DNA from 2 places in the Veillonella nakazawae genome. Region 1 is predicted to be linked to the other one. Evidence: a T-box and tRNA genes for the amino acid it is inferred to sense, from the RefSeq annotation. Region 1 holds a T-box; the other holds one or more tRNA genes.
The links. A T-box is a leader RNA that pairs with one kind of tRNA and senses whether it is charged. The one in region 1 lies ahead of cysS (cysteine--tRNA ligase), so its partner is inferred to be a tRNA-Cys.

Region 1 (15,567 bases):
TCACTTGCAGTAATTTTGTATGCATTGACACTCACGTCGCCTGCTTGCTGTTGATTACTGCCACAACCAGCAACCATTACAGCGGATACAACGAGAGCCGCTAACATACGGGAATAACGGAACTTCATTATCTGTACTCCTTTACACGAAACTATTCATCTATGTGTCATAATTACATAAATATCTTTATATATTTTACAGGATTCTATAGATAAAGTCAATTTTTTCGATACCCGTCCACCTTTATAAAACATAGATAAAATCTATATAAATTCATATTCATTGTGCACAATCAAAACGATAAAAATTATTGACATTTTAGATTCTTTGTGTACACATTTTCTGATTAAATATCTGTGCTCCGTGGGGAAATCAAGGTGAAATCATGGTGAAATTTCAAGCGAACAAATACGTATTTAAGCAGTCATATACGAACACTAAAAAAAGCTAAAAGATTAGGTAACTACTGCATTTGTTCAGTATTTACGTATCTTCTAGCTTTAGCTTGAATATTGGTGGAGATGAGGGGAGTCGAACCCCTGTCCAGAAGTGTTGCCATATAGACTTCTCCGAGCACAGTCTATGATTGAGTTCTCAGGTTGCTACCGCTCACAGACAAGCTACACAACCCCAGTTCATGTTGTCTCGCCTAATTCATATGAACAACTGAATTAAGCCAGCCTACGGTTTGACGTCCATTCACACTTGGTAGGCACAAGTATGAGGGACGTAGCTTATGCAGCTAATGCAAAATTTTCTTCTGCGTTTAAATGTTTTCCCACCGTTTAACGGCCTCATGGAACGCCGACTCGCTATCTATACCACACGCACCCCTGTCGAAACCTTTACATCCCCGTGCGTCGGTCTCATAATTATAAGCCTATTTAGTATTACTGTCAATTACATGAAACCTTCACCAATTCGGTATATTCACTACTCTTAGCCTTCTCAACTTATCTAAATTTGACAATTTTACCAATCCAAGATTCTTTTATCCCTGTCTTCAGAGGATATATTATCTATTATCATGATTATAACTGTTTCATAGCATTTTGCAGTGATTGGCACACATAATCTATTTGTTCTTTATTATGCGCAGCAGTCACCGTTAGTCTAATTCTGCTTTCACCAATAGGTACTGTAGGCGGACGAATAGCGGTGCCTATAATGCCATCCTCATATAGATAATCAGATACGGCAAGTGTATCTTCATTACGCCCTATTAGTATTGGGAAAATTGGCGTTTCATTAGTAGCATCAATTCCCATAGAAATCAATTGATCTGCCATATAGTTTACATTTTCATGTAAACGCGCTAAAACAGATGCATCTGTCTCAAGAACCTGTAATGCAGCTAAGGCCGCCCCTATATCAGCAGGAGATAATGCGGTAGAGAATATAAAACTGCGGCTCGTATTAACGAGATAATCTATGATAGTACTATTTGCAGCTACATAACCACCAACAGAGCCTAAAGATTTACTCAATGTACCAAGTTGTATGTCTACTTCTTTTTCAAGTCCAAAATAGGCCGCTGTACCATGACCATTACCAATAGTTCCCGTTGCATGGGCATCGTCAACCATGAGCAATGCATTGTAATCACGGCTTAATTCATACAGTTTATCTAGTGGTGCAATATCCCCATCCATACTAAATACGCCATCAGTAACTATAAGCTTTCGAGTGTTTCGATCTACCTGTTTTAACAGATACTTTAACTCGTCTATATCACAGTGGCTATATGTTTTTACAGTACCTCGACTTAATCTACAACCATCAATAATACTAGCATGATTAAGAGCATCACTAAAAATAATAGTATTCTTATCAGCTACGGCAGAAATAGTTCCTACATTGGCCATATAACCGGTATTAAATACAAGGGCTTTTTCAGTATTCTTAAATTTAGCTAATGACCTTTCGAGCTCTGTAAATAATGGAAATGTACCAGATACAAGGCGCGATCCACCAGATCCTGTTCCATATTGTTGAGCCCCTTTCAGGGCCCCTTCTATGACACGAGTATCAAAAGTTAAGCCCAAATAATTATTTGAAGCCATCATTAAATATTCTTTATTATCTCGTTTTACTCGCACTGCATCTAGAGGACAGTATTCTCTTAAGGTTCGTAAATTATGGTTCTCTATCTTAGAGTCTAATTGTTCTTTAAAAAATTCGTACATTTTATCACCGCTTAACAAGTACTGGAGCACGCTCCAAATACTCAATTACACTTTCACTATCTATATTAGACCGTACAAAGAAAACACGGCCCCCTATATTTGAGCCCAATTCTTTCATATTAGGAATTCGATGGTATACACCATTGCAAGCAACATAACCTACTGTATAGTCGGGATCATCAGACCAGCATAATTCTCCCACAATACCATCTGCTGATTGTACCTTAGACGCTAATACTAAGGCCTCTCTCATATGTTCATTATCACCTAATGCATAAGAGTCAAAGGAGTCCATATGACTCACACGTACTCCGCGGTCACCTGTATCTAAGCGCTCGCCAGTAATGGCATCCACTAACATAGCGCCGCGCATAGATTTATCTAAACCTTTTAACAAAGATATAGCTTTAAGAACAGCTGTTTCACTAATATTAGGACCTGGTAAAAGCTCAGTCACCAATTGATGGGATTCAGAAATGCTACTAGTTTTATGTTCCTCTACCTTTAGACAGTCAATATATGTAATCTTCTCCGGTGGGATTAAATCTACAGTAATATTGATAAAATCAGCTGTTCCTTTACTGTGATGCAGTGCGCGATCAGTTAACGATTGAGCTATAGTCCCTACTTCTTCTAACTTCACAATCCGCTCTGCACCAGAAATATGGTGGCCCCCTTTTTCATGGGGACCACCTTGTGCTGCACGCATGCGTACACTATATAATTCACTCATTATGATACCTTACCTTTTATTACATGATTTTGATGTGCTTGACTGTGGATTTTACGGAATACTTTTACAAATACAGGAGCCATAATGACCGTAAAAATCATGCCAGGCACTGCCAAGGCAACCATAGGTAATGCGGCCTTACCGATATATACAGACAAGGTCAATCGCGCTAATGCAGATGCAATCGGGCCAGAAATCATAATACCTATCATATGATTGTGGCACATCCAAAGAATTAGCCCTACGATAAGTCTAAATTGCATAGCAATCATAACATTCAAAATAGTTTGTGTACCTAGTGCTAAACCGATTAAACTAGATAGACATCCGCTAATAATATATTTCTTAAATCCGAATACGGCACATATGGCTACCGCCAATGGAGCTGACAGTTGAAACTCTATACCTGGAATGACATTAGGTATTTTAATAGCACCTAATACCGTAATCATAGCCGTTAAAATAGCAACCTCTGTAATGTACCGAATATTCTGATTCATGATGTTTCTCCTCTACTTAGAAAATGTCAACCACAAACACTGCTCTTGTTTACATTATAATTTCAATATGCATATTTATCAACTAAAAATATAAGATAAGTTAACAAATATCACAAAAAAATCGAGCCATCATGACTCGATCTTTTTACCTTAATATTTTTGTTGCTCTTTGAGACGCTTTGCAATATCTCGCTTAGCATCGCGTTCCGCCATATCTTGACGCTTATCGTATAACTTTTTACCAGTTACAAGACCCACAGTTACCTTTACATAACCATGGCTAAAATGGAAGTTAAGCGGCACTAAAGAGAATCCTTTCTCCTTAACCTGTGCATGTAATTTATTGATTTCAGATTTATGCATCAACAATTTACGGGTCCGTTCAGGTTCATGATTAAAACGATTGCCTTGTTCGTATGGGCTGATATGAACACCATACAACAAAAGCTCGCCTTTATCAATGCGACAAAAGCTATCCTTTAAGTTCAGTTTACCTTGACGTATCGATTTAATTTCAGTACCTGTCAAAGCAATGCCTGCTTCATAGGTTTCATGAATATTAAAATCATGACGGGCCTTACGATTATCAGCAATAAGAGATGGACTAGATTGTTTTGCCATATGTACCTCTATCGTTTACGTTTACTTTTAGATTTCTTAGATTGACTGCGCTTAGTCGTTTTATTAGACTTCTTACGACTTGATTTGCCTTTACTAGTTTTTTTACTGAAAGCATCGTACTTAGAATGACTAGATTTATTACTATCGCGTCGTGAAGATTTTTTACTGGATTTTCCTGAAGATTTACGACCTTTTCGACTACCATAGCCATCTCGACTACTTGCATAGTCAGAACCATTTTGCAATTGTTCTTGTATAGCCATTAGGTTATTGACTTCACCAAGTACAAAGTCGATCTGTTTCTTTTCTACATCAGCTTTTACTAATGTAACAGTTACCTTTTCACCTAAGTGATAGGTTTTACCTGTTCTTTTGCCTACAAGCACAAAATGTTCTTCATCAAAGAAATAGTAATCATCATTCATCATGCTCATATGCACAAGGCCATCGATACCGTTTTCTAATTCTACAAACATCCCAAAGGATGTAATGCTAGAAATAGTTCCTTCAAAGACTTCCCCTACAAATGGAACCATGTATTGAGTCTTTTTAAGATCTACTGTATCTCGTTCAGCCTCAGTAGCTACTTGCTCCTGTATAGAAGAATGTTCAACAGCTCCAGCTAAGAATGCTTCCTCTACATCCCGTTTAGAATAACCATTTTTCCAATGCATATCAGCTTTTAAAAGGCGATGAACCATTAAGTCTGGATATCGTCTAATAGGAGATGTAAAATGCGTATAACATGTAGATGCTAAGCCAAAGTGTCCTACATTGTTAATACTATATTTAGCCTGTTGCATAGAACGCAAGGTCATAATTTGAGCTACTTGCTCAATATCTTGACCCTTTACTACATCTAAGATTTTTTGGAAATCTCTTGGTGTTACACCATCAGTACTAAGGACGAGATTTTGCCCCAAGTAATTTAATACCTTTTGGAATAAATCTAACTTTTCTTCACTTGGGTTCTCGTGAATACGATATACCGATGTACGATGCGTATTCTTTAAGTGTGTCGCCACTGTTTCATTGGCAATGAGCATACATTCTTCGATAAGTCGTTCCGCCATGGTACGATCTCGTTTTACAATACGTAACGGTGTACCATCATAATCGAGTAATACTTTATATTCAGGGAAATCAAAATCTAAAGCACCTCTACGACGACGCATTCGATTCAAAATCTTAGAGATTTCTGCCAAATCATGCAGCATAGGCATAAAGTCTTGTAAGTCATGAGGAATAATATTTTCCTCTAATGCTTTATAGACCTCTTTATAGCTACAACGACGTCCTACATGGATAATAGATGGACGAATACGATAATTTACAACCTTACCCTCTTTATCTATTTCCATCATACATGTCATAGCATAACGGTCTTCATGAGCATTTAAACTACAAATGCCATTAGATAGGACCTCAGGTAACATCGGTACTACACGATCTACTAAATACACAGATGTACCGCGTTTATAGGCCTCATTATCAATGGCCTGTCCGGATACTACATAATGACTCACATCTGCAATATGTACACCTAACTCATAATTACCATTTGGTAATTTTCGGCCACTCACAGCATCGTCTAAATCTTTTGCATCTTCTCCATCGATAGTGACCATTTGCAAGTCACGAAGCTCCCAACGGGCAGGGTCTTCATGAATAAGGGTATCAATTTTCTTGCTCGCTTTGATAACATCATCGGGGAAATTAAATGGAATCTTATGATTAGCCATGATGCAGTTAATATCAAGACCTACATCGCCCTTATAACCAAGAATTTCAGTAATAATACCTTCTGGCTTTTTATCGCCTTCAGGCCATTTAGTAATTTTCACTAATACCTTTGCGCCACTACGAGCATCTAATGTATTTTTTAAATCTACAAAGATATCAGTCCCAATTCGCTCATCATCAGGGATAACAAAGCCAAAGTGTTGTTGTCGGTCATAAGTACCCACTACGGTTTCATTAGCTCGTTCAATAACATCAACGATAATGCCTTCTCGTTTATGCTTTGTATAATTAGAAGGTATGACACGAACGCGAACCTTGTCATTATGCATGGCAGTACCTTTATTTTGTTCTGCTACATATATATCTTCATCTTCAGGCATAATGACAAAGCCAAAAGACTTACGATAGCCCTTATAAATACCTTCATATTCTTCATGTTGTTGCTCTGCATATTGATATACATCAGGTCGCGAAGATGTTAATACCCCTTCTCGAGCTAGCATTTTTGCAGAACGAATAAACATCTCAAGATCTTTACCACCACGGATATGGTTATCCATGGCCGCATCTTCAATATGATATGCATGTGGTTGTATAGATTTATAAAAGTCTAATACTTTCTTCTTCAAATTTTCACCTCCTCATTTGATAAAAAGAAAAAGCCTGCAAAGCAGGCTTTCATCATTAGAATTGATTAATCATTGCCCCTAACACTAAGCTCAACACAGCAAAGATAATCCCCAATATAATCGTACATTTAGATAAGAAAGCGTCTAAACCGCGTTGCTTACCACCAAAAGAAGAGTCTGCCGCACCAGATACAGCACCGCCCATGCCTGCGTTTTTGCTATTCTGTGCAACAACTACTACGATTAATAAAATAGATACGATTACTTCTACAATCATTAAAAAATTTGTCACGACTGTCATCCTTCCTGTGTGGCTCTTGGAGAGTCCAAAACCCGATGTTCTAAATACTTCTCTAATTTACGTTTAACCCTTTGTAACGCATTGTCTATAGATTTGACACTGCGATCAGTGACCTCAGCCATTTCTTGGTAAGAACGTCCGTCTAGATATCCTTCCAAGACCTCCCACTCGAGTTCACTTAAAATATGACCAATATTGCGCTCAATATCATCCAATTCCTCTTGGCTGATAATAAGGTCCTCAGGATTGGTAACCTTTGCTGAAGATAGCATCTCGATCAATGTACGCTCTGATTCCTCTGTATAAACTGGTTTATTTAAAGATACATAGGAATTTAAAGGTGCATGTTTTTGTCTAGTAGCCGACTTAATAGCCGTAATAATCTGTCTAGTTATACAAAGCTCCGCAAAAGCTCTAAAGGACGCCAATTTATCATGTTTAAAATCCCGCGTAGCCTTATAAAGACCAATCATCCCTTCTTGAATGATGTCTTCACGATCTGCACCTACTAAAAAGTAAGAACGCGCCTTTGCACGAACAAAGTTTTTATATTTATTAACAATATAATCGATTGCAAACTCATTTTGCTCTTCTTGAGCTATGACCACAACTTGCTCATCGGTCATTTCTTTGAAATTGTAATCGGACTTGCCTGTATGAATTGTGTTCATATGCTCCTCCTTACAATTGAGCAGAAAAACCAATATATTCATTATACTGGAACTATATGTGATTTTCAACTATCAATGGCCACGCCTTAATTTCTCTAGCTTTTCAGCTACTTCAGGAGATAATAACCCTCCTAATTCATTACGTCGCAAGCTAAATTGATCTCGTCTATGTTCATGAGCATATTGTAATCGTTCCTCTTCCTTAGCTATACGAATCATATTTTGTAATTCTCGAGCTGGAATGCGTAAGCCTCCAGATCCAAGAATTTGATTTTGTTCAGCTCCATCAGAGGTCACAACATATACATTGGTGTATTTACCTTTTCGCAAAAACACCTCTCGCTCAATAAAGGAATCCGCCGTTTCCCCGTCCTCAGTATACACTTCGAGGAAGCCGCTCGTAATAGCCTCTACAGAACCACCAGATTTTGTATATTTACCATCAAACACAAGGATAACTTCATAACCCTTGAATTTTCCGTAATTCAACAATCTATCTCGAAGCTCCATACGGGCATGTTCTAATGATTCATGAGCGAGTTTCTTTAGATGAGTCCAGGCGAATATCACATTATATCCGTCTACAATTAAAATATCTTTTAGCATAATTATTTCGCTTGGCGCTGACGCACAGCTTCATACATAAGAACAGCAGCAGCCACAGATGCATTCAAAGAATTTAAATTTCCATACATAGGAATGGTAACGAGGAAATCACATGCGTCTTTCACAACGCGACTAATGCCCTTACCTTCGTTACCAATGACGATAACAGTAGGGATTGTCATATCTGCCTCGTATAAAGTGCGATCCCCTTCCATATGAGCGCCCATAACCCAAAAGCCTTGTTTTTGAAGTTGTTTGATGGTTTGAGCTACATTTCCAACCTGCACTAGAGGAATTTGTTCAATAGCACCGGCTGATGTTTTAGCAACTGTCGCATTAATAGGTGCATTATGTCGCTTAGGAATGAGAACAGCCGTAGCCCCCACACATTCAGCAGTACGAATGATAGCCCCCATGTTATGAGGATCCTCAACGCCATCTGTCAAAATAAGCAAAGGTACTTCATGATTCGTCTCTTGTAGCACTTCACCTAGTTCTTTAAATTGAACGGCAGAAACAAGAGCTATAACACCTTGATGTGGTACCTCTAAATCATATTTATTCATTTGTTTGATAGGCGTTGGACGTACTTCAATACCTTGAGATTTAGCAAGACCAACAATATCAGCTAGACCAGTTTTAACCTTATCTTCACTGACCATAATGCGTTGAATAGAACGACCGCTTCTAAGGGCTTCTTTAACTGCATTGCGACCTACAATATAATTATCCATACTACATACCTCGTAGAGTTATTGAAAAGGCTTGCTTCATAACATCTTGTAATCGCTCATCTTGACGCGTTTCATAAAGAAATCCCAGTACGGCTTCAAAAGCGGTACTACTGCGATATTCTTGAACCGAACTGCTTTTCGGTACATTTACATTACTATTTCTAGCACGTCGTGCAATAGCTTGTTCTTGTTCTGTAAAAGTATCCTCTATTTCTAGCAATACCTTCGCTTGTGACTTAGCACAAATAAACTCAGTAACAATTGTGTGCAACACTTGCACCTTCGTTATATTCATTTGTACCACTCGTTCACGCACATACATGGAGTATACGGCATCACCAATATAGGCAAGCATAACCGCATCTGTACTAAGGCATTCCTCTATAGTTCTTTTACGCAAACGAAGCGGCTCTTGTTCAAGAGCCGTCAACTTTTTTATCGCTTCATTCTTTAAGAATTGAAATTGTTTAAACTTCACGTTTTTTCCACCGTGCACCTTGAGGAGAATCCTCAATAGTAATACCGATTTCAGCCAAACGATCGCGGATACAATCAGCTAGTGCCCATTGTTTTTGATCACGACACGCTTGACGTACAGACAAGATAACCTGCATTAGTTCTTCATATTCAGCAGCATTGGCACCTGTGTTGCCTTCCCATGCTTTTTCAAGAATACCAATAACCTCTGTCATGAACTTGAAGATACGCTTAACCTCAGCAATTGCTTCTTGGCAAACAACGCCTTCACGGGCTGTCACAGCTTGGTAATAGATGTTGATTTCTTTAGCAAGACCAAACATACTAGATGTAGCTAAAGCAGTATTGAAATCATCACTCATTGCTGCTTCGAATTCTTCTTCATACTCTTTAGCTTTTTCTAATAAATGTTGAGCCTCATCACAAGGACCTGGTTCACATTTTTCAAGGTACAATAGATTTTCAATAGCAGTGCTTAAACGTTCTAAGGATTTATTTGCTTCTTCTAAACGTTCATCAGAGAAATCTAATGGACTGCGATAATGTGTGCTCAACAAGAAGTAGCGCAATGCGTCTGGACTATATTGTTCTAAAATATCTTTTACCAAGAAAAAGTTATTCAAGGATTTAGACATTTTTTCAGAATTAATAGTGATGAAACCATTGTGTAACCAATAGCGTACAGATGGATGTTGACCAGAGCAGCCTTCAGATTGAGCAATTTCATTTTCGTGATGTGGGAAGATCAAATCACTACCACCACCATGGAAGTCAAATTCTGTACCTAAGTACTTTTGGCTCATAGCAGAACATTCAATATGCCAACCTGGACGGCCATTACCCCAAGGGCTTTCCCAATATGGTTCACCTGGTTTTGCAGATTTCCATAATGCAAAGTCCATAGGATTTTTCTTACGACCATCAACTTCGATACGAGCACCAGCTTCCATATCATCTAATGTACGACCAGATAACTCACCATAATGTTCAAATTTATCAACGCTATAATATACATCACCATCGAGTTCATAAGCATAGCCTTTTTCAATCAATGTAGAGATCATAGCAATAATATCTTCGATATGTGTAGAAACACGTGGATAAATATCAGCACGTTGTACACCAAGGGCATCCATTACTTCAAAATAGCTGTCGATATAACGATTTGCAATAGTATCCCAAGATACGCCTTCACCATTGGATGTATTGATGATTTTGTCATCCACATCAGTAAAGTTTTGTACATATGTTACTTTATATCCTACATGTTTCATATAGCGACGAATTACGTCCCAAGTTACAAATGGACGTGCATTGCCAATGTGAGGATGGTTATATGGTGTAACACCACATACGTACATTTTTGCTTCACCTGGTGTTACAGGGTTGAACACCTCTTTTTGGCGCGTCATAGTATTATAAACTGTAATTTCTCTCATCGTTACCGATGCCTCCATCTTCGTAAAATAAAAAAGACCCCTCATCTCATACAGAGACGATGGTCCGCGGTTCCACTCTGTTAGGTACCAATGTAGTACCCACTCATCGCATAACGGCGCGTCACCGGACAAACCTACCTATAATCGGAATGTCAGCTCGTGAATGCATTTCGTCCACCTATCCTTGAACCCTCCCACCATCGGTTCTCGCTAAAAAGTTAGTTGTAGAGTACTTCTTTCAGTCTTAGCTGTTACTATTAAATCTATATTCAGATATATAAATATTGTATCAATTATCCTATAGAATGTCAATGAAAACAAGAAAACCCTCATCTTTCAATATATCCAAATAATGTATTAAACATGCATATTTCGGATATAAATTTGAAAGATGAGGATGAGGAATTAACTATTAAGCATTTTCCAATTTTTCTTGATCATCATGTTTACGGCAAATACCTGCAAAGATAGAGCCTGTAAAGTTATGAATGATGGAGAACACTGCACCTGCTACAGCAGCTTGAGGTGTGAAGTGTTTAAGTGCTAAGGATACGGATAATGCGGAGTTTTGCATTGCTACTTCGATTTGCATTGCACGACGAGAAGAAACATCGATGCTTAACGCTTTACATACAAAGTACGTTACTACATAACCACTCACATTTTGTACTAAGCACGCTACGAAAATGATGAAACCAGTTTCAGCAATTTGTTTTTGGTTCACCGCAGTAACAGCAGCCAAGATTAACAATACTGCAATAGCCGCAATTGTAGGGCATACAGATTTAACAGGTTCGATCTTAGAGCCAATGAAGTAATTCAATACGATACCTAAGATGATTGGTACCAATACGATTTTTACGATAGAAATAAACATCGGCATGAATTGAATTTCAATAGAAGATGTGGCACCTGCATACAATACAACGAATAAAGGTGTTAATACTGGAGCCAATAATGTAGAAACAGTCGTTGCAGATACGGATAACGGAACGTTACCATTTGCAAGGAATGTCATAACATTAGAAGCAGTACCACCAGGACATGCACCTAACAAGATGAATCCGATACCAATTTCTGGTGGGAAATTGAAGATTAAGGCTACCAAGAAACCTGCTAATGGCATCCATAAAAATTGGATAACAGATACGAGGATAACTTTCATCGGTTGCTTAAATACATCAAGGAACACTTGAGCTGTTAATGTTAACCCCATGGCAAACATTACAAATTGTAGCATGTACGCAATGTACGGCGTCATCCAAGAAAATACGGTTGGTAATAAATACGCTAACACTGCCATCAATAGCACTATCCATGAAAGATAACTATTGAATAAGTGGTTAAGAGAACGAATAATACTCATAAAAGCACTCACTTTCATAATAAATAAAAATAAAAGACGCCGATTATTATAGCATTTCTATTGAATAATCTCAATATACATAAAAAAGCTCTCATAACCATAGCTATGAGAGCTTTTAAATTAACTTATATTACTATTTTGTTAAAGCACTTACATTATCTAAACGATGTAAGCATTTTTCTTTGCCAAGCAATGTAACAATATTATTCAAATCTGGACCATGCATTTGACCAGTTAAAGCTACGCGGATTGGCATGAATACGAATTTACCTTTCAAAGCAGTTTCTTTCATTACTGCTTTAATTGTTGCTTTTACAACGTCAGGCGTAATTTCATCAAGTTCCGCCAATGCACTGCGGAATGCGCCGAGAACTGTTGGTGCTGTTTCTTCATTCAATACAGCACGCAATTCCTCTTCGTGACCTTCTTCAAGGAATACAGTTTCACCCATGAACATGCCTACATGATCTTTAATTTGAGCACCATAGCTAATATGGTCGCGGAATGTAGAGCATAACAATGTCAACCAATCAATATCCGCTTGATTCAAGCTATCTGGAGCCAAACCAACCTCTTTCAAATGAGGCAAGCAAAGATGGAATAGCTCTTCATCGCTTAAGTTTTTCATGTAGTGGAAGTTGATATGGTTCAATTTATCAATATCGAATACAGCAGGGTTTTTAGCTACGCGATCCATGGAGAAGGCTTGAATCAATTCATCTTGTGTGAAAAATTCTTCTTCTCCTTCTGGAGCCCAACCAAGAAGCGCCAGGAAGTTTACAAGTGCTTCTGGCAAATAGCCCAATTGTTTGTATTGTTCAACAGATGTAGCACCATGGCGTTTGGACATTTTTTTGTAATCTTTACCAAGAATCAAGGAAATGTGACCAAACTTAGGTACTTCCCAGCCTAGTGCTTCATAAATAGCCATTTGACGTGGAGTATTAGATAAATGTTCTTCTGCACGAATAACGTGAGTAATATCCATCATATGGTCATCCATTACTACCGCAAAGTTATATACAGGAATACCATCAGATTTTACGATTACAAAGTCACCTACACCATTGGATTCAAAGGATACATGACCACGTACCATATCATCGAAAGCATATGTTTTATTCAAAGGAACGCGCAAGCGAATGGTTGGTTTACGACCTTCTGCAATATATTTAGCCTTTGTTTCTTCATCTAAATGTTGGCAATGGCCATTATATTTAGGTGTTTCACCACGATCCATTTGTTCTTGGCGAACAGCATCTAATTCTTCAGGTGTGCAATAGCATTCATATGCTTTGCCTTCGTCCAACAAACGTTGTGTTACTTCTTTATATAAGTCAAGACGTTCTGTTTGACGGTAAGGACCATTATCGCCACCTACATCAATGCCTTCATCCCAGTTCATGCCAAGCCATTGCAAGGAAGCTTTGATATTTTCTTCACTTTCACGGGTAGAACGAGCCAAATCTGTATCTTCAATACGCAATACAAATGTGCCTTTTTCTTTACGTGCTAACAACCAGTTAAACAAAGCAGAACGAGCGCCACCAATGTGGAATGGACCCGTAGGGCTTGGAGCAAAACGAACTTTCATGGAACTCATGATTATACCTCTCCTTCATATACAGAAATGACAGCTTGTGCAGCAATGCCTTCACGGCGCCCGATGGCACCTAGCATTTCATTTGTTGTCGCTTTAATACTAATACGTTCTAATGGTATTTCTAAAACAGATTGTAAGTTAGACTTCATCGTGTCGATGTGTGGTTTTAACTTAGGTGTCTCTGAAATAACCATAATATCTATATTATAGGCTTGTAACCCACGTTCTTTCAATAAGGAATTAACCTTTTCTAGTAAAAGCATGCTAGAAATCCCTTTATACTGGTCATCTTCAGGCGGGAAATAATAGCCAATATCTCGTAGCCCTGCAGCACCTAACATAGCATCCATCAATGCATGAATGAGAACATCCGCATCGGAATGACCATCAGGGCCGAGTTCAGATTCGATATGAACACCGCCAAGAATACATGGGCGACCTGCTTTTAATTGATGAATATCATAACCAAATCCAACGCGCATACGTGTATCCTCAATTCCTAAATATCGCTTAGCTACTGCAATATCATTTGGTGTTGTCACTTTAATATTACAATAATCCCCTTCAACTATATGTACAGGCTTACCTACATACTCAACTAGTGATACATCATCAGTACCAAGATACTTGGTTTCATATGCCGCTTGATGAGCCTCTACAAATAATTCTTTTTGAAAGCCTTGTGGCGTTTGAATTTGGTATAGCTCACTACGCTGTAATGTTTCTAAAACATTATGGTCTGTATCAACTCGTTTAATGGTATCCGTAGCTGGAACACCTACCGTAGCAGCACCATAGGTATTAGCCGCGTCAGCAACATTATTAAACATTTCTGTAGAAGCTAATGGTCGCGCTCCATCATGAACAAGGACAATATTGGTATTCTCTGATACAGCCTGTAAGCCACATGCTACAGAGTCTTGACGCTCTTTTCCACCAAGTACTATCTGAACGGGAACAGTCAAATCCAACTCTTGTAAATGTTTTGTCATATATTCTTGTTCGCCTTCGGCTACAACAAGAATAATCTCTTTCAAGCCATCAACATTCGCTACATTTTGCAATGTACGCTGAATGATAGAGAATCGTCCCAAAGGGATAAATATCTTATTTTCTTTGTACCCCATGCGACGCCCTGCTCCAGCGGCGAGAACAATACAACTAATTACCTTGTCCATTTTGTCCTCCATCTACACGAGCAAAGATCATGCGACCTGCACTAGTTTGTAATATGGATGTAACCATTACCTCTACAGTTTGGCCCACATAAGGTTTACCATCTTCAACAACAATCATGGTACCATCATCGAGATAAGCAACACCTTGGTGTACTTCCTTGCCTTCTTTCATAATTTGCACGCGAATCCATTCGCCTGCAATGAGGGCTGGTTTTAGTACATTCGCTAATTCATTCAGATTAAGCACCTCAATGCCTTGCACTCGAGCCACTTTATTTAAGTTGAAGTCATTAGTCATCAACTTCCACTGCTTATCCAATGCAAGACGCATTAATTTAGAATCTACTTCTGTAAGATCATCATAGTCGTCTTCTACCACTTCAATGGCTACCTTATTGGCATCTTGCATCTCTTTCAAAATATCGAGACCACGGCGACCACGATTGCGCTTTGTAGAATCTGCAGAGTCAGAAATAATTTGTAACTCATTCAATACAAAGAGGGGAACCATGAGAGGGCCTTCAATAAAACCTGTATTACATAGTTCCTTAATACGTCCATCAATAATAACAGATGTATCTAATAATTTTGGCGTACTAGAAGCTTTATCAGATTTATGAGTAGAGAACATTTTAAAACGACTTGTTTTTTTACTTCCATCTCCGCCCCATTGTTGTACATAATTATTGTACATTTCAGGACCTTTACGAGCCATAATCTTAAGGCCACTATATCCAAAGATAGCACTCAATATAATAGGAATATAAGGTCCTATGATAG
Region 2 (15,567 bases), 180 kb from region 1:
TGGTTACTACTGGTATTTCATTTGGCTTAGGTGGACTTTTATCCTATTATGGTCATGAAAGTCAAAGCTTTAGTCTTCGTGATGGGTTTTTAGTTGTATCAGCTACATGGATATTAACTATTATCTTAGGTTCCTTACCATTTATTCTTAGTGGTATATTAACCAATGTATTTGATGCTCTATTTGAAGCTACATCAGGGATTACAGCAACTGGTGCTACAATTATTAATAGCGTAGACGATTTACCTAAGACATATGTTTTATGGCGTGGACTAATGCACTGGATTGGTGGGATGGGGATTATTGTCCTTATCTTATCGTTCTTAAAGAACTTAGGTGCAGATGCAGCTCATATGTTTAATGCAGAAGCATCGGTACCAAAACCTGGTGTTGTTATGCCTCGTATTCAATCAATGGCCTCTAAACTTTGGCGTTTATATGTTGCTTTTACCGCCATTTGTTTCGTTATGCTGTGGGCTGGTGGTATAGAGCCTTTTGATGCATTAAATTATGCATTTTCCATTATTGCTACAGGTGGTTTTGCACCTACATCTGCAGGTACATTTATTTATGAACAAAGCAACTATATCTGTTTTGTATTTATATTTTTCATGATACTTGCTGGTGGTAATTTTGCAGTATATTATAATGCACTGCAAAGAGGCATTCGCGTTTTGATTGATGATTTTGAAACACGTATGTATTGGCTAGTTATTTTTATTGGAATTGCTATAATATCAATTTCGATGGCAGTACAATCAAATATTAATGATCCAATTCAAATCTTTAGAGATGTTTCCTTTAATTATGTATCGATTCAAACTGGTAGTGGATTTGCTGTAAGCGATTATGATTTGTGGCCAGCCGCTGCACAGATGATGTTATTTATTTCATCATTTTTTGGTGGTTGTAGTGGTTCTACAACAGGGGGCGTAAAAATTATTCGCCTCATTATTCTAATTAAGAGCAGCATTATTTATTTAAGAAAATCAATTCATCCTGAGATGGTACAAGTCGTGCGCATTAATGGTAAACCGATGCCTACTAAATGGATACAGATGGCACAGCAATTTTTATTTTTATATTTAATGATTTACGTTATATCTGTTTTCCTTATGACTTGTACTGGAATGTCTACTTATGATGCGATGCAAATTATAACAGCTTTTCTTAGTAATGTTGGCATTGGATTTGGTGGTTTTGGGCCTACAGATGCCTTTGGTAGTATGTCTGATGGTGCTAAATGTGTAGCCATGGTAGACATGTTATTAGGTCGTTTGGAATTATTTACAATTCTTGTTATGCTTCATCCTCAATTCTGGGAAGGGTATTTTATAAAAAAACAATCTGCTAAACGGTATCGTATCCTATAGGAGGGCGAATAATATGAATATTATAAAACGCCCTCTAGGGCTTTATAAAGCAAATTGTTATGTATTAATTAAAGATGGAAAATCTCTTATTATTGATCCCGGGTTTCATAGTAAGCATATAATTGAAATGGTAGGAGATTCTGAGCCTTTAGCAGTATTATTAACACATGGTCATTGTGATCATGTATCGGCTCTTGATGAGGTTTGTGAGTATTATAATATTCCTGCTTATTTACATCCTTTGGATCAAGAGTTATTACAACTAATCCGACGTAGACCTAGTGTATATAAAAAGAAGATGTACACGAATTGTAAAGATTTAGTGGCCGGTAAATTAGAAGTAGGGCCTTTTATAATAATGGTACATCATACACCAGGCCATAGTGCTGGCTCAGTTTGTTTGGAGATTGGTGGACATCTTTTTTCTGGAGATACTTTATTCAAACAAAATGTAGGAAATACCGATAACTACAAGAGTAATCCCCGTGATTTAATCATTAGTTTGAAGCATATATTAACATTATCAAAGGATTTAATTGTCGAACCAGGACATAAAGAATCTACAACATTAAAAGATGAAGAAGAATTCATCAAAAATATTGTAGGATAGTGTTGACAAAAGTCCTGATAACCGATATACTAAGCAAGTACTTTGGATACGGCCCCGTGGTGTAGCGGTTAACATGTCGCCCTGTCACGGCGAAGATCGTCAGTTCAAATCTGATCGGGGTCGCCATTCATGCCTCGGTAGCTCAGTTGGTAGAGCAACGGACTGAAAATCCGTGTGTCGACAGTTCGATTCTGTCCTGAGGCACCATGTACATGCGGGAATAGCTCAGCGGTAGAGCACCGCCTTGCCAAGGCGGGGGTCGCGAGTTCGAATCTCGTTTCCCGCTCCAACTTTATATGGCGGCATAGCCAAGCGGTAAGGCAGAGGTCTGCAAAACCTTTATTCCCCAGTTCGATTCTGGGTGCCGCCTCCACAATCGTTACCCATGCCGGGGTGGCGGAACAGGCAGACGCAACGGACTTAAAATCCGTCGGTTGGAAACAACCGTACCGGTTCGATTCCGGTCCTCGGCACCAATTAAGACTAACTTCGGTTAGTCTTTTTTTCTTATTTAAATCTAGATTTTAAATGTGTATAATTTAAAAATATGAAAGTGCGTTTGTTATTAGAATGGCATAGTTTAAATACGATTATCTATGTTTAATAAAGTTATGAATAATAAAGCAAAATTATTAATTAGTGAATGTTTATGTGGCGTATCCTGTCGTTATGATGGAAAAGATAATCTTATAGAACAGTTACCACTGTTAAAGGATACTTTTGATCTAGTAACCGTATGTCCAGAAGTATTAGGTGGGCTTAGCACACCTCGTGATCCTGCGGAACGACAAGGTAAACGTGTATGTACGGCTAATGGAACTGATGTAACCACAGAATTTCATAAAGGAGCTCAAATTGCATTGCATATAGCAATGCAACAGGGATGTAAGCAGGCTCTAATGAAAGCAAAAAGTCCTAGTTGCGGTTATAAGCGTATTTATGATGGTACCTTTAGTAAAACCCTGCGAGAGGGGAACGGATGTACTGTAGAGGCCTTATTAATGAATAATATAGAGGTTTATACGGAAGAAGAAATTGACTTATTAATGGAACAAAAAAAGAGATGAGTTTTTAACTCATCTCTTTTTTCGTGTTAGTGAAACCTAAACTACATTATACTAACATAATAAAATGCATTTATATTACTGAAAATGTTAAGGTTTATTTTCCTGCGTTTACAGGATCATTAGTTAATGGTTGTTCCCCTAGTAAGGTAGTTAGGTTATGTAAATTGAATCGATACTTACCATTACTAAAGTCTCTTGTTACATCATACCGTTGATTAGGTGCGTGCATAAGACCAATCAATGTGTCATATAGTAAATCATTTGTAAAGTATTGATGTTCGTGTTTAGAGAGTTCTTTTGCTGTTTGAGGATACTCAGCACGATATTGAGGTGATAAATATATCCAGAATGGAATATGAGTCATAACAAAGTCAAATGTATCTGGATTATGAGATTTATCCAAGCTTTCACCATGGTCAGAGAAATACACCATGGCTTGTAAGTTTAATTTTTCCTTACCATAAGTATAAATCTGTTGTAATAACCAGTCTGTATATAATTGGCTGTTTGCATATGCTTCTTGGCCATCTGGATATGGACCTTGTTTCCATTTACTAAATTCATGTGGATAACGGTCATTGTAGTAAATATGACTACCCATGATATGAATGACGATGAAGTTATTTTTACTTGGATCAACAGACTGTAATAATGGTAAGAGTGATTCATCATAGCGATCAGAGAAAGCATAGGATTCATGTGACCATTTAGTGGTATCTGCTGTTTTAGCCATTAATGAAATAGCTGTATCATATTCGCCAAATACACCTTGGTTACTAAACCAAGAAGTAGTATATCCTGCTTTTTTAGCAACATCTAAAATATTCGCAGAATCGAGGAATGGTTTATCATCATATTGATTACGTTCAGATAGAGCACGTTCGAGGGTAGGTACTGTTTGTACGTATGATGAATATGCGTTATCAAAGAAAACAAAATCTTTATTATCTGCACGCATAGTACCTTGCCATGGCGTATCATCATAAGGGAAGTTTGGATTATATACCTTCATATAATCACGAGAACTAGATTCACCGATAACTAATATGATAGTACCTGGTGTTTTACTAGCAGAAGTTTCCTTTGTATCCAAATTGAAGGAATCGAATACTAAATGATGGTTATCATTATATTGTTGCATTTGTTTTACATAGTCGCCAGCTGCAATCCAGTTTGCTACAATACATGTTTTCGGGAATAAGAAGAATGGTACGTATACTAAGAATGCTACTATGGATGCAATGAGCAATGTGGAGCGCATAGGTCGTGTAGTATTCAAGTTTACTACCGCTTTCATTCCTAGATTAGACCAGTAGAGTAGATAGGTCCATATTACAAGGCCAATACCAACAGCGATAAGACCAGGAATGCCAGCAGCATTTTTTAAGAAACCAAATGCTTCTTCAGGATTTGTCATGTATACTGCTAGTAAACTAGCTGGCGTTAAACAATGCCATGTAGTTAGATAGTATCCTATTTGTAAGAATGGGATAAGGCTCAATATCATGGTAATAATTGCCATGATTAATGATGTAGTTTTATGGAGACGATTTGTTTGGTTTAGTAAAAATTGAATCCCAGATAAACCCATAAAGATTAATAAGCCAAATAAAAAATCATTAGCAAATTCATAAAAATATAAGGGTTTTACATAGGACCAGTGGAACAGAAGTGGGAATGTAAGGGCCCAAAGAATACCGACTAAGCCATATCCCAAAAATGGTCTATGAAAAACGGTACATCCCATAAAATATTGAAATAAAAAAGTACCTACAATTGTTGGTACTGCTAAAATCGTTATATCTTCAACATCTAGACCTAGTGTAATAGGTTCATAGATGAAAAATAGAGCTATATATAAAGCAATACCAATGATACCAAAGCGAAAGATGGGGTTTCTCCCAATTTGCTTTAAACTAGATGACATAATAAATCCCCTCTTGAAGGAATACACAATAATTTATTTCTATAATATATAATAATTACTATAATAAAGATAGCAGATGACTGTAAAAAAAACAATTATTTGAAAGTACTACTATAAATGCTTTATAATTATATGGTTAAAGTATATTTTCTAAGGATTGGAGTTTATGGGAGATTATAATTACAAGTTGGATGTCTTTGAAGGTCCTTTGGACTTGCTTTTGCATCTTATTGAAAAACATAAAATAGAAATCACCGATATTCCTATCGTTGAAATTACGAGTCAATACTTGGAATATTTAGATAATTGGAATCACTTTGATATTCATTATAGTAGTGAGTTTCTTGTAATGGCTTCTACTTTGTTACAAATTAAATCGCGTATGCTATTACCTAAAGCTGAACCTGAGCCGGAGGATGCTGAAGATCCACGTGATGAATTGGTAGCTAAATTAGTAGAATTTAAAAAAATCAAAGATTTTACAGCTATATTGATGGAACGTACAGCTGTATCCGCCAACATATTTAGTAGACCTGAAGAAACAAGCGTACTTGGGATAGACAATGTATATAGTTTAGAACTTTCCCGATTATATGAGATTTTTTATCAGACTATAAAACGCGCTAAGGAATTACCTGAAGAGGAGCCTATTCGCGAGGTCAAAGTTGAAAAAGACAGTTATAGTTTAGAGGATATGATTTTGTCTTTATCTAGTCGAGTACGACGTGGTGAAAGTTTATATTTTAGAGAGTTATTAATAGCAATTGAAACAAAAAGTGGTATGGTAACAATCTTTATGGCTGTTTTAGAATTGTTGAAGCAACAAGTTATGGAAATGCGCTATGAAGAGGATGATATTATATTCACTGCAGCCTTAGAAGGTACCGTATAGAAAGGGGGCTATATGAGCTTACCAACAATGCATTTAGAGGCCGTGTTATTCTCATCGGCAAAACCTATATCAATAGAAATGCTTGAAGAAGTATTTGAACTTTCAAAAGAGGAAGTACAAGATTATATAGATACATTACAACGGGAACTAGAAGAGAAAAATCGCGGCATCCGTTTGAGAGTATCTGGAGCAGGTATTGAGTTAGTTAGTGCCATGGAAAGTGCTGACTATGTAGGGCATATCCGTAAGAGAGAAGATAAATTATCTAATGCAGCGATGGAAACATTAGCTGTCATAGCCTATAAACAACCTATAACTAAAGCTGAAATTGAAGAAATCCGCGGTGTAAATAGTGATAAGATTATTAAACAATTACTCACTCGATCTCTTATTGCGGAACTAGGTCATAAAGATACTGTAGGAAGACCTATTCTTTACGGAACAACTGACGAGTTTTTAAGAAGTGCTGGCGTAGAATCTATTGAGGCTTTACATCAAGAAGTTTCAGAAACAGAAGGATAATATGGAACGATTACAAAAATTTATTGCTAGTTGTGGTGTAGCATCACGACGCAAGGCAGAAGAATTGATTACAGAAGGAAAAGTTCAGGTTAATGGTCGTAGAATCACTGAATTAGGTGTGAAAATTGATCCTCAAAAGGATAAAGTTAAGGTTAATGGTCAATTATTAGCCCAAGAGAAACCAGTTTATTACTTGTTAAATAAACCAAAGGGGGTTATTACATCTGTGTCTGACCCTCAAGGTCGTGAAACTGTTATAGATTATATTAAAAATGAATCAAAACGAATCTATCCAATAGGTCGCCTTGACTTATATACAGAAGGGTTATTGTTGTTGACTAATGATGGTGAGTTGGCTCAAAACTTAACTCATCCGTCTAAGGGCGTAGAAAAAACATATGAGGTGCGTATTAAGGGCCGTGTTCGTGATGAAGATTTACAGGTTATTGCCAATGGTGTAGCACTGGAAGATGGTATAACAGCTCCTGCAACAATTGTAGATCTCGGTTTTGATGATCATAATGGTGTTCATGAAGTAGAAATTACAATCCATGAAGGTCGTAATCGCCAAGTTCGTCGTATGTTTGAACACTTTGGGTACCGTATTCATAACTTAAAACGAATTGCCTATGCTGGGCTTACCTTAGGTGGTGTTAAACGTGGTGGTTCTCGTCAGCTTACAATTCGTGAAGTAAAAGCTCTAAAAGCGTTAGGAGCAGGTAAGGAATGAAACAAATTGTAGTCATTGGCGGTGGTGCAGCAGGTCTTATGGCAGCTGTTATAGCTGGTCGTGAAGGGGCACGTGTCATCTTACTAGAAAAAATGAATATGGTTGGTAAGAAGATGGGCATTACAGGTAAAGGTCGCTGTAATATTACAAATAGTGCAGATATGGCCGAGTTCATTAAAAATACGCCTGGTAATGGTAAGTTCCTATATGGCGCTTATGAACGCTTTAGTAATGAAGACTTGCTTGAATTATTACATAGTTGGGGCTTAAAAACTAAGGTTGAACGAGGGGGACGTGTATTCCCAGAATCTGATTCTGCTTTAGAAGTACGCAATATATTCATGAAAATCCTTAAAAAGTATAAAGTACAAGTTCATTTAAATGAACCTGTTACATCAATTACTGTTGAGGATGGTCGTGTTGTAGGAGTTACAACAGATAAGGAACAATATGCTTGTGATGACGCTATCATTTGTACCGGTGGTGCCTCTTATCCGTTAACTGGTTCTACTGGTGATGGATATGCTTTAGCTAAAAAAATTGGTCATACCATTACAGATATAAGACCATCATTGGTACCAATTGTAACAGGGGAATCTTGGGTAAAAGATATTATGGGGCTTAGTCTTCGTAATGTTGAGGTATCCGTTATTTCGAAAAATAAGTTACAAGCAAAACAATTTGGGGAAATGATGTTCACTCATTTTGGCCTTACGGGTCCTACAATCTTGTCTTTAAGTCATACAGTAGGCAAATTGTTGCGTAAGAAAAATCCACAAATCACTATTGAAATAAATCTGAAGCCTGCATTAACTGCAGAAGTTTTAGACAAACGCTTACAGAAGGATTTTGATTTATATTCAAAAAAACAATTAGCTAATGGGATGAAAGATTTGTTACCTGTCAATCTGATTCCGATTGTGATAAACCTTGCTGAATTAGATCCAAGTAAACCCATTAATCAAATTACAAAAGAAGAACGTATGCGTTTATGTCATGTATTACAACATATGACATTAACTGTAAAGGAGTTACGCCCTGTAGCAGAAGCAATTGTTACAGCCGGTGGTATTTCGTTAAAAGAGTTTAGTCCCAAAACCATGGAATCTAAATTGGTGAAAGGCTTATATGGTGCTGGTGAGGTTCTAGATATTGATGCCTTTACGGGCGGCTATAATTTACAAGCTGCTTTTTCCACTGGTTATGTGGCGGCAATGCATGCTGTACATGGTGATGAAGAATAGAGGTTATTATGAATACTAAAAAAATTGCCATTGCTATTGATGGTCCTGCAGGGGCTGGTAAAAGTAGTATTTCAAAAGTAGTGGCCAATGAATTGGGTTATTTATATATTGATACAGGCGCTATGTATCGAGGTGTAACATGGGCGGTTCTCGATAGCCATGTTAATGTGAACAATCAAAAAGATGTAGAATCATTGCTCCCTTCATTAGATTTAACATTAGAGCCTACTGCAAATGCTTGTAAAGTATTTGTAAAAGGTCAAGACGTGACAGATCTAATTCGACAACAACAAATCAATGAGAATGTATCGACTATTGCTTCTTATAAAGGTGTTCGTGAATACTTAGTTGAACGCCAACAAGCTATGGCTGCTGTTGGTGGTGTTATTTTAGATGGTCGCGATATAGGTTCTGTTGTACTACCAAAGGCTGAGTTGAAGATATATTTAACAGCATCTGTAGATGCACGAGCAAAACGTAGATGGCTTGAAGTTCAAGGTACTTCTAATGAACAATCATTAGAAGACATTAAAAAGAATGTTGAAAGTCGCGATGAAATGGATAAAAATCGCGATGAATCTCCACTGGTGTGCGTTGAGGATGCTATTGTTGTGGATTCTAGTAACATGACGTTTGATGAAACAGTGGAACATATATTACATCTAGTACAGGAGCGAATCTAAGATGAATAAATTTTCTACATGGCTTTGGCGTACTGCCTTTTGGTTGCGCTATAAAGTCGGTTATGGACTAAAGGTATATGGGCGTGATAATTTTCCTATGGAAGGTCCCGTTATTGTTGTACCAAATCATTTGAGTAACAATGATCCGCCTATCTGTGGCTATGCATTACCTAGACATGTACATTTCATGGCGAAACAGGAATTATTTGTGAATCCCATTTCTCGATTTTTCTGTACATGGCTTGGTGCATTTCCACTAAATCGCGGTGCTATCGACAAGGTAGCTATACGTCATGCCTTAGGATTATTGAAAGACAATAAGGTGCTAGGGATATTTGCTGAAGGAAACCGTCAAAAGAGCGGTAAGCTTGGAAGATTTCATGATGGCGCAGCATCAATTGCATTGCGTACAGGCATTGGTATAACACCAGTTGCTATTATTGGATCTCATAATATGAAGAAAAATCAAGTAGCTTGTATTATTGGTAAACAAGTTCCTGTAAATAAAGCTAAACCAACACCTGAAGCAATCAAAGAGGTTAATGATCGTGTTAAAGGTGAAATTCAACGCATGATAGATTCGTATCATGAAAATCGTATAGAGGAGACTTTATGGAAATAATTTTGGCTGAAAACCATGGCTTTTGTTATGGTGTTAAGCGAGCCGTTGAAATGGCTAATGAAGCTGCCGAGGGTAAGGGTAAAAGTTATACATTAGGTCCTATCATTCATAATCCTCAAGTTGTAGGTCGCCTTGAAAGTAAAGGTGTAAGTCCTATTCAAGAGGTAGCAGATATTGACGAAGGGACAATGATTATTCGATCTCATGGTGTAGGCCCTGCTATTTATGCAGAAGCTGAAGAAAAGGGATTACATATTTTAGATGCTACATGTCCTCATGTAAAAAAAGCGCAACAAGATGCTAAGTCTGTCATAGAAGATGGAATGACTTTGGTGATTTTGGGCGAAAAAAACCATCCTGAGGTAAAAAGTATCAATTTATGGGCAAATAACAAAGGAATAATCATCGAAGATGAAGAATCCGCAAAAAAACTACAAATTGTGGAAAAAATGGGTGTTGTTGTACAAACAACCTTTTCACAATTCAAATTTAACAGTATAATAGAGATATTAGAGAAAAAATCTAAGAATCTTAAGGTTTTCAAAACGATATGCAATGCAACGCAAGAACGACAGAACTCTGCCGTTGACTTAGCACGTAATGTAGATCTTATGATAGTGATAGGCGGTAAGAATAGCGGCAATACAAACCGATTGGCAGAGGTTTGTCGTGACGTTGGATGTACAACTTATCACATTGAAACTTCTACTGAATTACAACTGGAATGGTTTAACCGAGTACAGACGGTAGGAGTTACAGCAGGAGCATCGACTCCCGACTGGATTATTAAGGAGGTCATTGAGACAATGAAAGATTTTGCAGAATTATTAGCAGCAGAAGGTCAAGAAGAATTTAAGAAAGGGAACGTTGTAGAAGGTACAGTAGTTCAAGTTGAAGATGAACGCGCTTATGTATCTTTTGGCTACAAAACTGAAGCCATTTTGAACAGAACTGAAATTTCTTATCCAGCACCAGAATCTGCCAAAGATGTGTTGAAAAATGGTGATGAAATTAAAGCAGTTATCATGAACCACATCAAAGAAGATAATCCTATTTATCTTTCCATGACTCGCTTGGCTAAAGATGAAGATTGGCAATATGTTATCGAAGCACAAGAAAAAGATGAAGCTATCGTATGTAAAGGTATTGATGCTATCCCAGCAGGTTTGGTAGTAACAGTTAAATCCCTTCGTGGTTTCATTCCATTGTCCCAAGGTGATGTTCATTTCGTAAAATCCTTGGACAACTTGGTTGGTACAGAATTCGAAGCTAAAGTACTTGAAATCGACGAAAAGAAAAACCGTTTGGTTCTTTCCCGTCGTGCAGTATTGGAAGTAGAACGTCAAGCTAAATTAGCTGAAGCATTGAAAAACATCAACGTTGGCGACAACTATAAAGGTATTGTTCGTAAAATCATGCCTTATGGTGCTTTCGTAGATATCGGTGGTATTGAAGGTTTACTTCACATTTCCGACATTTCTTGGCAAAAAATCAAAAAAGTGGAAGATGTTCTTTCCGTTGGTCAAGAAATCGAAGTTAAATTACAATCCTTCGACGCTGAAAGCAACAAATTATCCTTGTCCTTAAAAGCTTTGACTAAGAGCCCATGGGACGTAGCTGAAGAAACATTGCATGTTGGCGATGTTATTAACGGCAAAGTTGTTCGTTTGGTAGCTTACGGTGCATTCGTAGCTGTTAACGACGACATTCAAGGTTTACTTCACATTTCTCAAATTACAAAACAACGTAATGCGAAAGTTGAAGACTACTTAAACCGCGGTCAAGAAGTAGAAGTTAAAATCATTTCTCTTAACAAAGACGAAAAGAAATTGGGTTTGGCTTTAACTGAATTGATGGAAGCAAAAGAAACTGCAGAAGACGCTGAATAATTCATTGTCTAATATAAGGCTAACCAAGGTTTCCTTGGTTAGCCTTTTTGCGTACTTTACGTAGAATATGATAAAATATAGTAATGTATTAGATTAGATAATGAGGTGAAACCATGGCAAAACCATTAGTGGCTGTTGTAGGTCGTCCAAATGTTGGGAAATCTACACTTTTTAATGCCATTGTTAATAAACGAATCTCTATTGTTGAAGATATTCCTGGTGTAACACGGGATCGTATTTACTTTGACGCAGAGTGGTTAAATCGTGAATTTACAATGATAGATACAGGTGGTATCGAATTCATAACAGATAATAGTCATGTTATTCCTAAGATGATGCGTTTACAAGCTGAATTAGCAATTGAAGAAGCGGATGTAATATTATTTGTTGTTGATGGTAAACAAGGAATTGTTCCTGCCGATGAAGAAGTTGCAAATATATTACGTGCTAGCGGCAAACCTGTAGTTTTAGTTGTTAATAAAATTGACAGTGTTAATCAAGAACCTAATATTTATGAATTCTATAATCTTGGCTTAGGTGATCCAATTGGTATTTCTGCTAAGAATTTAATGAATTTAGGTGACTTGCTTGACGATACGGTTAAACATTTCCCTCCAGTTGGTACAAATGTTGATGATGAAGATACTATTCATGTAGCGGTTATTGGCCGTCCTAATGTAGGTAAATCTTCTTTGACTAATGCATTATTAGGGCAAGACCGCGTAATCGTATCTGATGTAGCAGGGACAACACGTGATTCCATCGATACATATTGGACTCATGGAGATCAAAAATTTGTCCTTATCGATACTGCAGGCATGCGACGTAAATCTAAAATCGAAGAAGCTGTTGAACGATATAGTATTGTGCGTTCTTTACGCTCTGTAGACCGTTCGGATATTGTTGTTCTTGTGCTTGATGCTCAAGATGGTGTTACAGAACAAGATAAGAAAATTGCTGGATATGCCTATGAAGCAGGCAAGGGTGTAATTATTGTTGTAAACAAATGGGATCTTGTTGAAAAAGATGATAAAACAACTCTGCGCTTTACTGAAGATATTTATGATGAATTAGGGTTCTTACAGTTTGCGCCGATTCTATTTGCATCTGCATTGACTAAGCAACGTATTCATCGCTTAGCTGATATGTTGAAATTCGTTTCTGAACAACAGTATCGCCGTGTATCTACAGGTATATTAAATCAATTATTGCAAGATGCTCAAACAGTAAATCCCGTACCATCTCGTAATGGCAGAATTCCAAAGATTTACTATATGACACAAGCAAGTGTTAAACCACCTACATTTATTTTGTTTGTAAATGAACCAGAATTAATTCACTTCTCGTATATGCGTTTCTTGGAAAATAGATTACGTGAGTCCTTTGGCTTTGAAGGAACACCAATTCGTTTAGTGTTGCGTGGTAAGAAACGGGATGATGAAGACTAATGGATATTATGGTTATCGTATATGCTATATTGGCATATCTTATTGGTTCAATTCCTAGTGGTTTAATTATCGGTAAAACCTTCTTTAATACAGATGTCCGCCAATATGGTTCTAAAAATATAGGTGCCACTAACACATATCGCGTTATAGGTCTCAAAGCTGCATTACCTGTATTTCTCTGTGATGCCTTAAAAGGCGCGGCTGGAGTAATATTATTATCCTCTTATGGACCTATGTATATGATCTTAGGTGGTATCCTTGCTATGATGGGCCATAACTGGTCTATATTTTTAGGCTTTAAAGGTGGTCGTGGCGTAGCTACAGGACTAGGTGTATTAATTGCTTTGTCACCATTAGTTGCTTTGATTGCCTTCTTGGTATGGGGCGTTATTGTCTATTTCACTAAGCTCGTATCACTAGGATCAATTATAGCTGCCGCTTTGGTACCAATCTTAATGTATTTTACAGGCGAATCTTATTGGTTCGTTGGCTTTGGCGCTTTGGCTGCTTTATTTGTCATTGTTCGCCATTGGGATAATATCAAACGTTTACTTGCAGGTAATGAGTTAAAAGTAGAACGTATCAAAAAGGATTAATATATGAATGTTGTTGTTGTCGGCTCTGGTAGCTGGGGTACTGCTCTTGCTATTAAATCCGTATTAGCTGGAAATACTACAACTTTATATTGTCGTCGCCCAGAATTTGCAGTTCAATTAGCTAAAGATCTAGAGAATAAAGAGTATTTACCTGGCGTAACATTGCCAAATGAATTAGTATATAGTTCAGATCTTGCTACCTGTATTAAAGGGGCCGATATCATTCTCATGGTTACGCCATCTGTACATGTACGTACTAGTTTAGAGTCTATTAGACCATATGCTCATAAAGAACAATCATATATACTTTGTTCAAAAGGTGTAGAGCGTACTACTGGCAAATTGCTGACTACAGTTATGAGAGAGGTTCTAGGAACAGTTGGATGTAATCTCGCTGTTTTATCTGGTCCAAACCATGCGGAAGAAATTGGACGAGATTTACCGGCTGCATCTGTTTTAAGTACAGAAGATCTTGATGTGGCCACGATGTTACAGAAAGCATTATGTAGTCAAAACTTTAGAATTTATGCAAATACCGATATTACTGGTGTTGAGTTAGCGGGGGCTACAAAGAATATAATTGCTCTCGCTGCTGGTATTGTAGACGGTCTAAAGTTAGGGGATAACTGTAAAGCATTGCTCTTAACACGTGGGTTGCATGAGATGACCCGCTTTGGTGTAGCCTTAGGAGCACAAAAAGAGACCTATGCTGGCCTAGCTGGAATGGGTGATTTAATTGCTACATGTATGAGTCCCCATGGTCGCAACCGGGCAGCTGGACAACAATTAGCAGATGGAAAGACGATGGACTATATTATTAATCATACGAATATGGTTGTAGAAGGTTTCTTTGCCACGGACATTATTTATAAAATGGCTTGTGAACATCATATTGAAATGCCAATAACAAAGGCTTTATATGAAGTTTTATATGAAGAAAAATCTCCTGCTTTGGCATTAGCAGAATTGATGGGACGAGATATTAAAATTGAAGTATCATAAATAAAAGATACTTTTAATTTGGTTATTTATATACTATAATTAATGAGTATAATCTTGTGAGGGTTGTATGCGAATTATTGGCGGAACTGCAAAGGGACATACTATAAAAGCACCTAAAGGGGTAGATACTAGACCTACACTTGATCGTGTTCGTGAAAGTGTGTTTAATGTATTATCTAATAGAGGTATATTTGGTACTCATGTATTAGATATATTTTCAGGTACAGGTGCAGTAGCTATTGAAGCCTTAAGTCGTGGTGCAGCACATGCAGTAGCGGTAGACTTTAAAACAGGAAAATTGATTTTGGAGAATGCCAAACATTGTCATGTGGAAGATCGGTTAGAAATCATTCCGAGGAAACTTTCACAATTAAAAAATTATATAATGGGACGACAGTTCGATTATATTTTTTCTGATCCACCATATGAAAATGGATTTATACAAGAAACCATAGATATGGTTGTAGACTGTGATTTATTAAAGCCCGAAGGTGTTTTATTACTAGAGCACCATAAGGACGAGGCATTTACCTTGCCTGAATCATGGAAATGTATAAAAGAACAGAAATTTGGTTATACGATGGTTTCCTATTTTGTAAACACTGCTGAAAGGAGCTAAACCTGTGCGTATAGGTGTGTGTCCGGGTAGTTTTGACCCAGTAACAAATGGACATGTTGATATTTTTGAACGAGGCAGTCGATTAGTTGATAAATTAATCATTGCTGTCAGCTCTAACCCAAATAAAAATTCTCTATTTACCATGGAAGAACGGGTTGAGATGATTCAAAATTCTGTCAAACATATTCCTAATGTTGAAATTGATTGTACAGGTGGTCTACTTAACCAGTATGTTAAATCTAAGAATGCCACTATAATCATTCGAGGATTGCGAGCTTTAAGTGACTTTGAATATGAATTTCAACGTGCGTTGTTTGCAAAATATTTGGATGATGATATTGAA

Region 2: it has a tRNA-Cys gene. The T-box ahead of cysS (cysteine--tRNA ligase) is inferred to sense a tRNA for this amino acid. The anticodon was not compared.

The regions. Positions count from the first base shown of each region.
Region 1 covers NZ_AP022321.1:930,329-945,895, reverse strand. The annotation lists gene VEIT17_RS04205 (efflux RND transporter periplasmic adaptor subunit) at 1-128, opposite strand, end outside; RNA gene ssrA (transfer-messenger RNA) at 514-855, opposite strand; gene bioF (8-amino-7-oxononanoate synthase) at 1,032-2,186, opposite strand; gene VEIT17_RS04190 (6-carboxyhexanoate--CoA ligase) at 2,191-2,919, opposite strand; gene VEIT17_RS04185 (hypothetical protein) at 2,919-3,419, opposite strand; gene smpB (SsrA-binding protein SmpB) at 3,570-4,040, opposite strand; gene rnr (ribonuclease R) at 4,049-6,412, opposite strand; gene secG (preprotein translocase subunit SecG) at 6,468-6,704, opposite strand; gene sigH (RNA polymerase sporulation sigma factor SigH) at 6,710-7,384, opposite strand; gene VEIT17_RS04160 (NYN domain-containing protein) at 7,457-7,990, opposite strand; gene rlmB (23S rRNA (guanosine(2251)-2'-O)-methyltransferase RlmB) at 7,993-8,724, opposite strand; gene VEIT17_RS04150 (Mini-ribonuclease 3) at 8,726-9,202, opposite strand; gene cysS (cysteine--tRNA ligase) at 9,192-10,640, opposite strand; T-box leader at 10,690-10,895, opposite strand; gene VEIT17_RS04140 (bile acid:sodium symporter family protein) at 11,053-12,006, opposite strand; gene gltX (glutamate--tRNA ligase) at 12,140-13,609, opposite strand; gene ispD (2-C-methyl-D-erythritol 4-phosphate cytidylyltransferase) at 13,612-14,787, opposite strand; gene VEIT17_RS04125 (PIN/TRAM domain-containing protein) at 14,771-15,567, opposite strand, start outside.
Region 2 covers NZ_AP022321.1:1,111,800-1,127,366, reverse strand. The annotation lists gene VEIT17_RS05090 (TrkH family potassium uptake protein) at 1-1,373, shown strand, start outside; gene VEIT17_RS05085 (MBL fold metallo-hydrolase) at 1,387-1,983, shown strand; tRNA gene VEIT17_RS05080 (tRNA-Asp) at 2,034-2,109, shown strand; tRNA gene VEIT17_RS05075 (tRNA-Phe) at 2,115-2,190, shown strand; tRNA gene VEIT17_RS05070 (tRNA-Gly) at 2,198-2,272, shown strand; tRNA gene VEIT17_RS05065 (tRNA-Cys) at 2,282-2,356, shown strand; tRNA gene VEIT17_RS05060 (tRNA-Leu) at 2,371-2,459, shown strand; gene VEIT17_RS05055 (2-thiouracil desulfurase family protein) at 2,595-3,050, shown strand; gene VEIT17_RS05050 (phosphoethanolamine transferase) at 3,145-4,977, opposite strand; gene VEIT17_RS05045 (segregation and condensation protein A) at 5,144-5,869, shown strand; gene scpB (SMC-Scp complex subunit ScpB) at 5,882-6,391, shown strand; gene VEIT17_RS05035 (pseudouridine synthase) at 6,393-7,121, shown strand; gene VEIT17_RS05030 (BaiN/RdsA family NAD(P)/FAD-dependent oxidoreductase) at 7,118-8,365, shown strand; gene cmk ((d)CMP kinase) at 8,374-9,048, shown strand; gene VEIT17_RS05020 (lysophospholipid acyltransferase family protein) at 9,050-9,670, shown strand; gene VEIT17_RS05015 (bifunctional 4-hydroxy-3-methylbut-2-enyl diphosphate reductase/30S ribosomal protein S1) at 9,661-11,559, shown strand; gene der (ribosome biogenesis GTPase Der) at 11,673-13,007, shown strand; gene plsY (glycerol-3-phosphate 1-O-acyltransferase PlsY) at 13,007-13,603, shown strand; gene VEIT17_RS05000 (NAD(P)H-dependent glycerol-3-phosphate dehydrogenase) at 13,607-14,605, shown strand; gene rsmD (16S rRNA (guanine(966)-N(2))-methyltransferase RsmD) at 14,673-15,224, shown strand; gene coaD (pantetheine-phosphate adenylyltransferase) at 15,229-15,567, shown strand, end outside.